2 regions of the Kitasatospora sp. NPDC048365 genome follow, and region 2 is predicted to be linked to the other one. Evidence: riboswitches for the same ligand, from Rfam matches in the RefSeq annotation. Region 2 holds a riboswitch; the other holds the start of a gene.

Region 1 (5,699 bases), on a different contig from region 2:
CCGGGCAGCTCGGCGAGGACGCCGAGGTCCGGGACGACGGCGGCGGCCAGGTCGAGGCCGTGCAGGTGCGGGACGGTGCGCAGCGGGGCGAGGTCGACCGGGACGGTGGAGCCGAGCTCCAGGGCCGCCAGGTGCGGGTGCCCGGCGAGCGGGTCGAGGTCGCCGTCCGCGAGGTGGACGCGCAGGTCCTCGACGGGCAGCTCGCGGAGCGGGGCGAGGTCGGTGGTGGAGCAGCGGTTGAGGCGGAGCCGTCGCAGCGCGGGCGCGGCGGTGAAGGGGCGCAGGTCCACCGGGGAGGGGGCGTCGTTGAGGTGGACGGCCTGGTGGGTGGGCTCCACCTGGTCCGGGGTGCTGCCGATCAGCTCCCGGGGGCCGCGGCGGCGCGGCGGCAGGCGCAGGTCGAGGAAGTCGTCGTCGATGTCGTAGGCGCCGGCGGCCAGCAGTTCCAGCTGTTCGCCGAGCAGGGCGGTGAGCGACTCGGCGACGTACGCGGGGCCGCCGTCGAAGTCGCGGCCGACCCGGACGATCTGGCCGGGGCGGCCGTCGCGGGCGGGGGCGAGGTCGACGGCGAGGTAGTTGCCGTCCTCGCCGGTGGCGAACGGGATCCAGCCGGGGTGTCCGCCGCAGCGCCGTACGGTGTCGGCCGGGTCTGCGTCGAGCACCACGGCGTGCCAGCCGAGTTCCCAGCCGAACCAGGGCGCCTGCCGGACCCACCGGTGGGCGTCCGGCAGGCTCGCCACCGGCATCCAGCCGTAGGTGTCGAAGAGGTACCCGCCCCCGTCGCCGTCGGCGATCCGGTAGAGCGCGCGGAGGTCGGCGGGCAGCGTCGTGCCGAGCAGGCGCTCGGTCTCCGCGACGGCCGCCTCGGTGGCCGGCGGCGGCAGTTCGCCCGGCTCGTCGAGGAGGCCGGCGCGCTGCCGCACGTACTCCCGGAGGCGGGCGACGGCCAGGTCGGGGTCGCCCGCGGGCGCGACCGTACTGCCGCCTGGGGCCGCTCCGGGCTGCGGCGGCCGGAAGTCGGGGTCCAGCACGAGCAGCGCGCCGCCGTCGGGGTTGGGGTCGGTGGTGAGCGTGTCCTCGCAGACGGTCAGGCGGTACTCGCCGGAGGGCCGGCAGGTGATCTCCAGGCAGATCTCCTGCCAGCCCCGGGCCGCCCGTACGTCGGCGGCGAGCAGGCGCAGCTCGTCGAAGGTGTTCGGCAGGGTGGGGTTCCGGAAGGCCGCGCCGGGCCGCTCGTAGCCGCCGGCGCAGCCGATGCTGCCCGCGTTCGCGGTGGCCGTCAGCACCGCGCCCGTCCAGCCCTCGGGTGCGTGCGCCAGGATCTTCGCGGCGAGCCGCCGCGCCCTGTCCTCCAGCATGTCCTCGTTCCTCTCCGGTCGACCGGGGGTGATCATCCCAGCCGCCGGTGACAGCGCCGCGCTCAGTGGTGGAAGAGGCGCAGGGAGGTGCGGGTGAGGGTGATGCCGAGGTCCGCGCAGGCGGCGGCGACCTCGGCGGAGCGGACGGAGCCGCCGGGTTCGGCGATGGTGGTGACGCCGCGGCGGTGGGCGTGGTCGACGTTGTCGCGGAAGGGCAGGGCGCCGTCGGAGACGAAGGCGACGCCGGTGAGCCGGGCGAGCCAGGCGCGGCGGTCGGCGGCGGTGAGTTCGCCGGCGGGAGCGGTGAGGGCGGCGGCGAGGCGGGTGTGCTCGTCGGGGGTGAGGTCGCCTTCGAGGTGGCGGATCCGCCAGTTGATGCGTTCCTGGCGGCGGACCTCGGGGCGGAAGGCGAGGGCGCGGACGGCGGGGTGGCGGCGCAGCCACCAGGTGTCGGTCTTGGCGCCGGCGAGGCGGGTGCAGTCGACCCGGGACTGCTGGCCGGCACCGATGCCGAGGGTCTGGCCGCCGCGGACGTAGCAGACCGAGTTGGACTGGGTGTAGCGCAAGGTGACCAGGCCGAGCAGGACGTCCTCCAGGGCCTGCGGGGGGAGGTCGGGTCCGTCGAGCAGCTCGGCGGTGACGGGGGTGCGGTCGCGCTCCTGGGTGAGGCGCAGGCCGTGCACCTCGCGGGCCTCCCAGACCGGCGGGGTGTAGTCGGGGTCGGCCTCGACGACCAGGAAGCGGCCGTTCTTCTTGCGGGCGAGCCGCGCGGCGGTGCCGGGTTCGTAGCCGGGGGCGACGATACCGTCGCAGACGAGTCCGCCGAGCAGTTCGGCGAGTTCGGCGTCGACGGGGTGGGAGACGGCCGCGAGGTCGCCGTAGGAGGACTTGGGGTCGGCGTCGCGGGCGCGCAGGTAGGCGGAGGCGAGCGGGCCGGTGGCGGTGCCGGTGAGGCCGTGCAGCTCGGCGGTGACCGCGTCGAGGGGGCCGGCGAGGGCGGCGCCGGCGGGTGAGACGTGCTTGAAGGACGCGGCGGCGGGCCGGCCGAGGGTGCGGGCGGCCTCCTGGACGAGCTGCCAGGCGTTGAGGGCGTCCAGCAGGTTGATGTACGAGGGTTCGCCGTTCAGCACCCGGATCGGCATCCGGTCCTCGGCGACCGGGACGGCGTGGGACGCGCGCTGGTGCGGGTTGGTGCCGTGGCGCAGCGGTATGGCGGTGGACGGGGGGTTCACGGGCCGGGCCTCCTCAGCGGTGGGTCGCTGACGGAGGCGCCCAGGCGGTCGGCGCTCGCGTCGGTGTCACGGCCGTTCCCCGGTGGTGGTCCACCTTCGCCAGTCGCGGCCGCGGCCAGCGTACAGCGCCCGGCGCCGGTACAGTCGCTGCGGCCGTCCGCCCGGGGCGGCCGCGCGCAGCAGAGGGGGCTGGTGATGGCTCGTCACCTGGAGCGGATCCGGCAGCTCGATCCGGAGACCGAGTACACCGAGATCTACCGGATCAGCAGCCAGTACGAGTTCCCGTGGGACACCACGCAGGCGCTCGGCTTCGCGCTGTACCGCACCTACGCGGTGCCGTCGATCGGCCGACTGCTGGCGCAGACCGGCGAGTTCACCGCGCGCACCCAGAAGCGGTACGACGACACGGTGCTGATCCTGGAGGCGGTGGTCGAGCACGGCTTCGACTCCGAGCAGGGCCGGGAGGCGGTGCGCCGGATGAACCGGATGCACCGCCGGTACGAGATCACGAACGAGGACTTCGTCTACGTGCTGTCCACCTTCGTGGTGGTGCCCAAGCGCTGGCTGGACGAGTTCGGCTGGCGCCCGTACTCCCCCGTCGAGGTGCGGGCCTCGGTCAACTACTACCGGGAGCTGGGGCGCCGGATGGGGCTGCGCGACGTCCCGGAGACGTACCAGGAGTTCGAGCGGCTGCTGGACGGCTACGAGCGGGCCCACTTCGCCTTCGACCGGGGCGGGCGGGACGTCTCGGACGCCACCCTGGACCTGACCGCGAGCTGGTACCCGCGGCCGCTCGGCGCGGCGATGCGGTACGCCTCGCTGTGCCTGCTGGACGACCCGCTGCGGGAGGCGTTCGGCTACCCGCGCCCGCCCGCGGCGCTGCGCTTCGCGGCGCGCGCGGGGATGCGGCTGCGCGGGCGGTTCGTGCGGCTGCTGCCGCCGCGCCGCCGGCCCAGCCTGGCCCGGGACGGGCGGCAGGTGCGCGGCTACCCGAACGGCTACCGGATCAGTGAGCTGGGCACCTTCGAGGACGGCCGTCCGGGTGGCTGCCCGTTCCCGCACGCGCAGGCCGAGGACCCGCCCGGCGCGCACTCTTGACGATCCGTCGCACTTGGCCAAGCCTGGTCGGGCGCGACGCGGATCCGAGTGGAGGCGGTGGCGGTGGCCGAGCAGCAGCTGTCCGAGGAGCACGGCGACGACGAGCCCGCGCCGCCGGCCGAGACGATCCGCGCCCGGCTGGACCGCACCGCCCTGGCCTTCCCCGACCGGGAGGCGCTGGTCGACGTGGAGACCGGGCGGCGCTGGACCTGGTCCGCGCCGGCCGCCGACGTGGACCGGCCGGCCCGCGGCCTGCGGGCGCTCGTGGTGCGGCCGGGCGACCGGGTCGCCGTCTGGGCGGCGAACTGCCCGGAGTGGGTGCTCACCCAGTACGCGACGGCCCGGCTCGGGGCCGTCCTGGTCAGCGTCGACCCGGCGTACCGCACCCGGGAGCCGGCGTACGTGCTGCGCCGGGCGGGCGTCTCGGTGCTGGTGGCGCAGCCCTCGTACCGGGACGGCGACCACCGCGCGATGGCCGCCGAGGCCGCGACCGACTGCCCGGCGCTGCGCGAGGCGGTGTGGATCGGCGAACCGGGCCGGCACCGGCTGCTGGAGGAGCCGGAGCGCACCGCCGAGGCGGTGGACCCGGACGGCTGGATGCACACCGGCGACCTGGCGGTGATGCGCTCCGACGGTTATTTGGCGGTGGTCGGCCGGATCAAGGACGTGATCATCCGCGGCGGCGAGAACGTCTACCCGCGGGAGGTCGAGGAGTTCCTGCACACCCACCCGGCGATCGCGGACGTGCAGGTCGTCGGGGTACCGGACGAGCACCTCGGCGAGGAGGTCTGCGCCTTCGTGGTGCTCCGCGACCCGGCCGCCGCGCTGGACATCGAGGAGCCGGCCGCGTTCTGCCGGGGCCGGCTCGCGCACGACAAGACGCCCCGGTACCTGCGGGTGGTGCCGGGCTTCCCGCTGACGGCCGGCGGCAAGGTCCGCAAGACCGAGCTGCGGGACCTGGCCGCCCGGGCCCTCGCCCGGTGACCGGGGCGGCCGGACGGGTGTTCGCCCGCCCCCGGGACGGTCCTCTACTCTGGTGACGTGCTCATACTCGTCAGCCGTCGCCACGTGGACCTGCTCCGCGTCACGAGCATGTCCTGTCGACGCTCCGGCTGACCTCGTTCCTTCCCTTCCCCGCCCCTCTCCTGTGGGCACACACCCTGCTCCCCGGCTCCGCCCGACCGCCCGACCCGGCGGCGGCTGCGGCAGCGACCCCGGCGACCGCCGGGCTCCGCCGGGGCACCGACCTTCGCGGATGTCACCCATGACGCAGCAGTCCCGTTCCACCGGCCTCCCCGTGATCGACCTGTCGCTCGCCGACGGCACCCCCGAGGACCGGACCCGCCTGCACGACGCCCTGCGGGCCGCCGCCACCGATGTCGGCTTCTTCCAGCTGACCGGCCACGGCGTCACCAAGGCGGAGACCACCGCCCTCACCGACGCGATGCGCGCCTTCTTCGAGCTCCCCGAGGCCGACCGGCTGGCGGTGAGCAACCTGAACTCCCCGCACTTCCGCGGCTACACCAGGACCGGCGACGAGCGCACCGGCGGCAGCCAGGACTGGCGCGACCAGCTGGACATCGGCGCCGAGCGGCCGCCGCACGTCCCCGGCCCCGGCGAGCCCCCGTACTGGTGGCTGGAGGGCCCCAACCAGTGGCCCGCGGCGCTGCCCGAGCTGCGCGCCGCCGCACTGAACTGGATCGACCGGCTGAGCGCGGTCGCCGACCGGCTGCTGCACGAGCTGCTGGCCTCGATCGGCGCCGACCCGGACTTCTACGACGAGGCCTTCGCCGGGCACCCGCACCTGCGGCTGAAGCTGGTCCGCTACCCGGGCACCGCACCGGACGGCGCCGGGCAGGGCGTGGGCACCCACAAGGACTACGGCTTCATCACCCTGCTGCTGCAGGACACCGTGGGCGGCCTGCAGGTGGCCCGCCCGGACGGCTCGTTCCTGGACGTGCCGCCGATGGAGGGCGCCTTCGTGGTCAACCTGGGCGAGCTGTTGGAGGTC
Region 2 (5,699 bases):
GGGCGTCGCCCTCCGCCATCGCCCGGCGGAGCTCGGCCGTGCCGTCGTCGTACGCCGGGCCGCCGGCCAGGTCCGGGCGGAGCGAGGAGCCGATGAACGGCTCACCGCCGCCCGTGCCGCCGTCGCCGGCCTCGCCGCCGGTGTCGCCGCCATCCGGGCCGTACTGGCCGGCCAGCACCTCCTCGACCGCCTCCAGCCGGGCCTGCAGCTCGGCCAGGGCGGCGGCCACCGAGTCCTCGCCGGCCGCGCGGACCGGCGGCCGGCCGGGCCGGTCGAAGGGCTTGGTCTCGGTGCGGTCCTTGATGTCCTTGCGCTCCTTGAACGGCTCCTTCAGCTCCTTGTGGAGCTCCTTCCGCACCTCCTTGAGGTCCTTCAGGCCGTCCTTGCGCTCCTTGGTGGTGTCCTTCAGCTCCTTGCCGCCGTCCTTGAACTCCTTCGCCAGCGGCTTGCCGCAGGAGACCGAGACGGTTGCCGTCATGGTCAGGCCCGGCGCGGAGATCGCGGAGAGCGACACGCAGGTGTCGGCGCCCGCGTAGGACTTGGTGCTCGGCGTGGTGGAGCCGCTGATCGCGGTGTTGCCGGCGCTGCCCGGGTACGGGTCGCCGCCGTCGCCGCGGTTGCCGGCGAGCTCCAGGTCGCGCCGGGCGTCCGCCTGCAGCAGACCCACCTTGTAGTGGTTCTCGTCGCTGTTGGTCGGCTTGGCGTCGTCGATGTGCCAGATCAGCAGGCCCGAGCCGGGCAGCGACTGGTCGTAGCCGGTCTGCTGCCGGTTCTCCACCAGGAAGTACTCGCTGCCCCCGCCGCCGTCCTTCCACAGCCGGTGCACCGTGTGGCTGGACTTCACGTCCTCGAACGACACCGTCCCGCCGCTGGTCACCGCGGTCGCCGAGGCCCAGCCCTGGTTCACCTTGCACCACGCGGACGGGTGCACCGGGATGTCACCGCCCCCGCCCCACGAACCGGCGCCCATCAGGCACCAGTTGCCGACGCCCTCCGAGGTGCCGTCGATGTCGTACAGGTCGGGGAAGCCGAAGAGCAGGTGCCCCAGCTCGTGCGCGCAGACGCCGATCTTGGCGTCCTCCGGGATGGTCAGGTAGGCGAAGATCTTGGTGCCGTCCGCGTTCAGCTCCGCCGGCAGCGTCCACTTGTGCGACCAGATGTCGCCCGAGTTGCCGCTCGCCTCGCCGCCCGACCCGGCGTGCACCACGATGAACGCGTCCACGTAGCCGTTGCCGTCGTTGTCGTACGGGCCGAAGTCCACCGCCGGGTCCGCCGCCTGCGCGGCGTCCCGGGCCATCACGTTGGCCCGCGCCTCGCCGGTCGGCCGGCCGATGCCGAAGTTGCCGTTGGCGTACCAGGCGAGGGTCTGCGGCAGCCGCAGCGGGCCGACCACCTCGCCGACGATGTCCACCAGGCCGTGCGTCACCTCGCGGTAGTACTCCCGGACGCTGCCGTGCGGCAGCGCCCCGAGCGAGAAGAACAGCTCCTCGAAGTGCTCCCGGGTCGCCGTCATCGCCTTGTCCGAGAAGTCCGCCAGCACCACGACCACCCGCACCGTGCCGCGCAGCGGAGCCCGCTCCGCCGCGGCGGCCTGGATGGTCGCGTACGGCGTGCCCAGCGGGAACTCGTCCGGCGGGAAGATCGTGCCGTCGTCGAAGCCGAGCTGCCGCGGACCGCGCGACACCCCCAGCTGCGACGCCAGTTCGTCGGCGCCCGACCGGGCCCGCTCCAGCTGCTCCTGAAGTTTCTGCCGCAGCTCCGGGCTGGGCGCCACCGCGCAGAAGTCCGACCAGACGGCGCGGGTGGTGGTGTGGTGCTGCGAGACCTGTTCGGGCATGGCGACTCCCTCGGACAGCGTTCGGCGACGACCCCGCTAACAGATCGTAGTGACGTCGTGCCTGTGCGTCGACAGGCGCGCCGGGCGCTCGTGCGTGCTCGATCCTTGGTGATCTTCCTCTGTGCGCACGGCACTTGGCGGAGCCGCCGCCCGCCGCCGATCAGCCCGTCGCGGGACGCTCGGCCGGGTGATCGGCCGGGTGATCGGCCGGGTGATCGGCCGGGTGATCGGCCGGGTGCCCGGTCGGGTGCTCGGCCGGGTGCCCGGTCGGGTGCTCGGTGGCATCGAGGGGGCGGCGGAAGCAGCGGGCGGGCTTCTCGCCGATCACCGTCTCGCCGGTCGCGGTGAAGCCCGTGCGGTGCAGGACGGCGAGCGAGGCCGGGTTGTCGAGCGAGGCCATCGCGGTGAGCTCGGTCAGGCCGTACGGCCCGGCGGCCAGCGCGCAGACCGCGCGGACCGCCGCCGTGGCCACGCCCCGGCCGGCCGCGGACTCGCCGACCCGGTAGCCGAGTTCCGCCGAGCCGTGCTCGACGTCCACCAGGTTCACCCGGCCCAGCAGCACGCCCTGCCCGTCCAGGACGAGGTGGAAGTGGCAGATCCCGGCGTCCTGCTCGGCGAGCAGCATCAGGTGCCGGGCCGCGAACTCCGCGAAGTACGCGTCGCCGCGGTCCGGCACGCTCCGCGCGAAGAACTCCCGGTTCTCCCGCTCGAAACGGAGCACCGCGTCGGCGTGGTCCGCCCGCAACCGCTCAAGCCTGATCACGGCCCCACCCTACTCACCGCCCCGCCCGCCCACTGCCCCGCGCACCCACCGCCCCGCGCGGGCCGCTCAGAGGCCGAGGGTCGCCGGGTCCTCGCCGAGCTGCGCGGCCGCGGCCAGGACCGTCTGCTCCAGCAGCACCGCGATGGTCATCGGCCCGACCCCGCCCGGCACCGGCGTGATCAGCGACGCGCGGGCCGAGGCGCCGGCGAAGTCCACGTCGCCGACGTTGCCCGGGTTGTAGCCCGCGTCCACCACCACTGCGCCCGGCTTGATCCACTCGCCGCGGATCAACTCGGGCCGCCCGACCGCCGCCACCACGATGTCCGCCTCGGCGACCCGGGCCGGCAGGTCGACCGTCCGCGAGTGGCAGTACGTCACGGTGGCGTCGCGGGCGAGCAGCAGCATCCCGGCGGGCCGGCCGAGGATCGCCGAGCGGCCGACCACCACGGCGTGCCGCCCCGCCGGGTCGACGCCGTACGCGTCGAGCAGGCGCATGATGCCGCCCGGTGTGCAGGAGACGAACCCGGGCAGGCCGAAGCCCATCGCGGCGAAGGAGTGCATGGTCACGCCGTCGACGTCCTTGCCGGGCGCAATCGCCTCGAACGCGGCGCGCTCGTCGATGTGCGCGCCCACCGGGTGCTGCAGCAGGATGCCGTGCACCCCCGGATCGGCCGACAGGCCGGACACCACCTCCACCAGCCGGTCGGTGCTGATGTCGGCCGGAAGGACGACCTGCCGGGAGCGGATCCCGTTGAGCTCGCAGCGGCGGGCCTTCATCCGTACGTAGGTGACCGACGCCGGGTCCTCGCCCACCAGCACGGTGGCCAGGCACGGGGCCGTCCCGGTGCGGCGGGTCAGTTCGGCGGCGCCGGCGGCCGTACGGGCCGTCAGCTCGGCGGCGCGCGCGGTGCCGTCCATCAGGCGGGCGGTGGTGGGGTGCGTGGACACGGGCGGACTCCCTGGTCGACGTGGATCGCCCAGGCGCGCGGCAACGGCGTGGCTCCGCCGGGCCGCTCCCCGGTGGTGGCCCACCTCAGCGCCAGTCACGGCCCGTGCCCACCTTACCCAACGCTCACCGCGCCGGGTGGGCCTGCGCCGGGTGCGCCGACGCTCACCGCGCCGGGTGGGCCTCCGCCAGGTACGCCAGGAGCAGCTCGGTGACCTCCGCCGGGCGCTCCAGGCTCGGCAGGTGGCCCGCCCAGTCCAGCAGCACGGGCCGGCTCCCGCCGCCGAGCCGGCCCGGCAGCTCGCGCGCGATCTCCACGAAGTCCGGGTGGTCGAACGCGCCGCCGACCACCAGGGCCGGGGCCTGCACGTCCGCCAGGTCCACCTCGGGCCGGGTCGGGCCGACGTCCTGCGGGCCGGCCAGCTGCACGTCGAAGGAGTGCCGCTGCATGGTGCGCACCAGCTCGCGGGTCTCCCCGTCCACCTCCGGGCCGAGCCACGTCTCCAGGTTCAGCTCCACCGCGCCCGCGACGTCACCGGCCTCCAGCAGCTCGTCCTCCCGGGCGCCGAACTCGCGCAGCTTCGCGCTCGGCTCGTGCCCCGGCACCGCCGGGCACAGCAGCGCCAGCGCCGCCACCCGCTCGGGCCGCAGCGCGGCCAGGTTCAGCGCGATCCGCCCGCCGTACGAGGAGCCGACCACCGCGGCCCGCTCGATCCCGAGCCCGTCCAGCAGGTCGGCCACGTCCTCGTGCTCGGCGTACGGCCCGTCCGGCATCGGCGTCTCGCCGAACCCGCGGAAGTCGCACCGCACCACCCGGTACCCGGCATCCACCAACGCCGCCCACTGCGGCTCCCACATCCTCCGGTCGCACACCGAGGAGTGGAGCAGCACAATCGCAGGGCCCTGACCAGCCACGTCATGAGAAAGAGTCACCGACGCACCTTAAACGACCGATCCCCGACCGTCCGTCGAATATCCCCGTGTGTCCGGCCGCCGGGGCATGATGGGGGCGTGCCCGAGGGTGACAGCGTGTACCAGGTGGCCGCGCGGCTGCACGAGGTGCTGGCCGGGCGGGTGCTGACCGCCGCCGACCTGCGGGTGCCCGCACACGCCACCGCCGACCTCGCCGGACGGCTGGTGCTGGAGACCGTCCCGCGCGGCAAGCACCTGCTGACCCGGTTCGACGGCGGGCTGACCCTCCACACCCACCTGCGGATGGACGGGCGCTGGCAGGTGTTCCGCGCGGGGGAGAAGTGGAGCGGCGGCCCGGCCTTCCAGATCCGCGCCGTCCTCGCCACCGAGGAGCACACCGCCGTCGGCTACCGGCTGCCCGTCGTCGAACTGCTGCGCACCGCCGACGAGTCCGGCGTCGTCGGCCACCTCGGACCCGACCTGCTCGGCGCCGACTGGGATGCCGACGAGGCCTGCCGCCGGCTCGCCGCCGACCCCGCGCGGCCGCTCGGCGAGGCCCTCCTCGACCAGCGCAACCTCGCCGGCATCGGCAACGTGTACGCCAACGAGCTCTGCTTCCTCGCCGCCGTCACCCCGTGGACCCCGGTCGGCGACCTCACCGTCCTGCCCCGCCTGGTGGCCCGCGCCCACCAACTCCTCGACTTCAACCGGATGCGCCACGGCCACATCACCACCGGCGACCTCCGCCCCGGCCGCACGCACTGGGTCTACGGCCGCGCCCGCGACACCTGCCGCCGCTGCGGCACCCGCATCCGCACCGCCCCCCACGACCGCGACCGCCCCGCCTACTGGTGCCCCCACTGCCAGCAGGGCCCCACCCCGTCGCCCGCACCCCGCCGCTGACCGGCCCTGTGCCTCAGCCCAGGCTGAGCTCCGTTGCCCGTTGTGCCAGGTCGGCCGCTCCAGGGATGCCGCGGCGTTGCCAGGTCGCCATCGTGGACCGAATCTTCTTCAGGTCCTTCGTGTGGCGATCCGAGGTAACGCCGTCCATGAAGTCCAGCGACCTGCCCCAGAGGACTACGGCTTCGTCGTGCCGTCGCTGCGCTGCAACAGCGAATGCCAGGTTCCCGAGGGTGAGAGCGTGGATGCGGCGGTACGCCTCGGGATCACGTCCTGCGAGCGCGGCGCGGTGGTGCTGCTCGGCAGCCCTGTGGTCTCGCAACTCGCTCAGCGTCTTGGCT

The links. A riboswitch is a leader RNA that binds a small molecule or an ion and turns the genes downstream of it on or off. The one in region 2 is predicted to bind ZMP and ZTP.
Region 1: another riboswitch for ZMP and ZTP. It lies ahead of ACGFX4_RS13715 (phosphoribosylaminoimidazolecarboxamide formyltransferase); the one in region 2 lies ahead of ACGFX4_RS12190 (bifunctional 5,10-methylenetetrahydrofolate dehydrogenase/5,10-methenyltetrahydrofolate cyclohydrolase).

The regions. Positions count from the first base shown of each region.
Region 1 covers NZ_JBICYJ010000011.1:54,051-59,749, forward strand. Annotated here, with positions in the region: gene ACGFX4_RS13710 (SMI1/KNR4 family protein) at 1-1,358, opposite strand, end outside; gene ACGFX4_RS13715 (phosphoribosylaminoimidazolecarboxamide formyltransferase) at 1,421-2,590, opposite strand; ZMP/ZTP riboswitch at 2,622-2,707, opposite strand; gene ACGFX4_RS13720 (oxygenase MpaB family protein) at 2,786-3,688, shown strand; gene ACGFX4_RS13725 (AMP-binding protein) at 3,752-4,672, shown strand; gene ACGFX4_RS13730 (isopenicillin N synthase family dioxygenase) at 4,953-5,699, shown strand, end outside.
Region 2 covers NZ_JBICYJ010000009.1:226,573-232,271, reverse strand. Annotated here, with positions in the region: gene ACGFX4_RS12200 (M6 family metalloprotease domain-containing protein) at 1-1,837, opposite strand, end outside; gene ACGFX4_RS12195 (GNAT family N-acetyltransferase) at 1,998-2,600, opposite strand; gene ACGFX4_RS12190 (bifunctional 5,10-methylenetetrahydrofolate dehydrogenase/5,10-methenyltetrahydrofolate cyclohydrolase) at 2,667-3,518, opposite strand; ZMP/ZTP riboswitch at 3,569-3,657, opposite strand; gene ACGFX4_RS12185 (alpha/beta fold hydrolase) at 3,712-4,479, opposite strand; gene ACGFX4_RS12180 (DNA-formamidopyrimidine glycosylase family protein) at 4,558-5,361, shown strand; gene ACGFX4_RS12175 (tetratricopeptide repeat protein) at 5,375-5,699, opposite strand, start outside.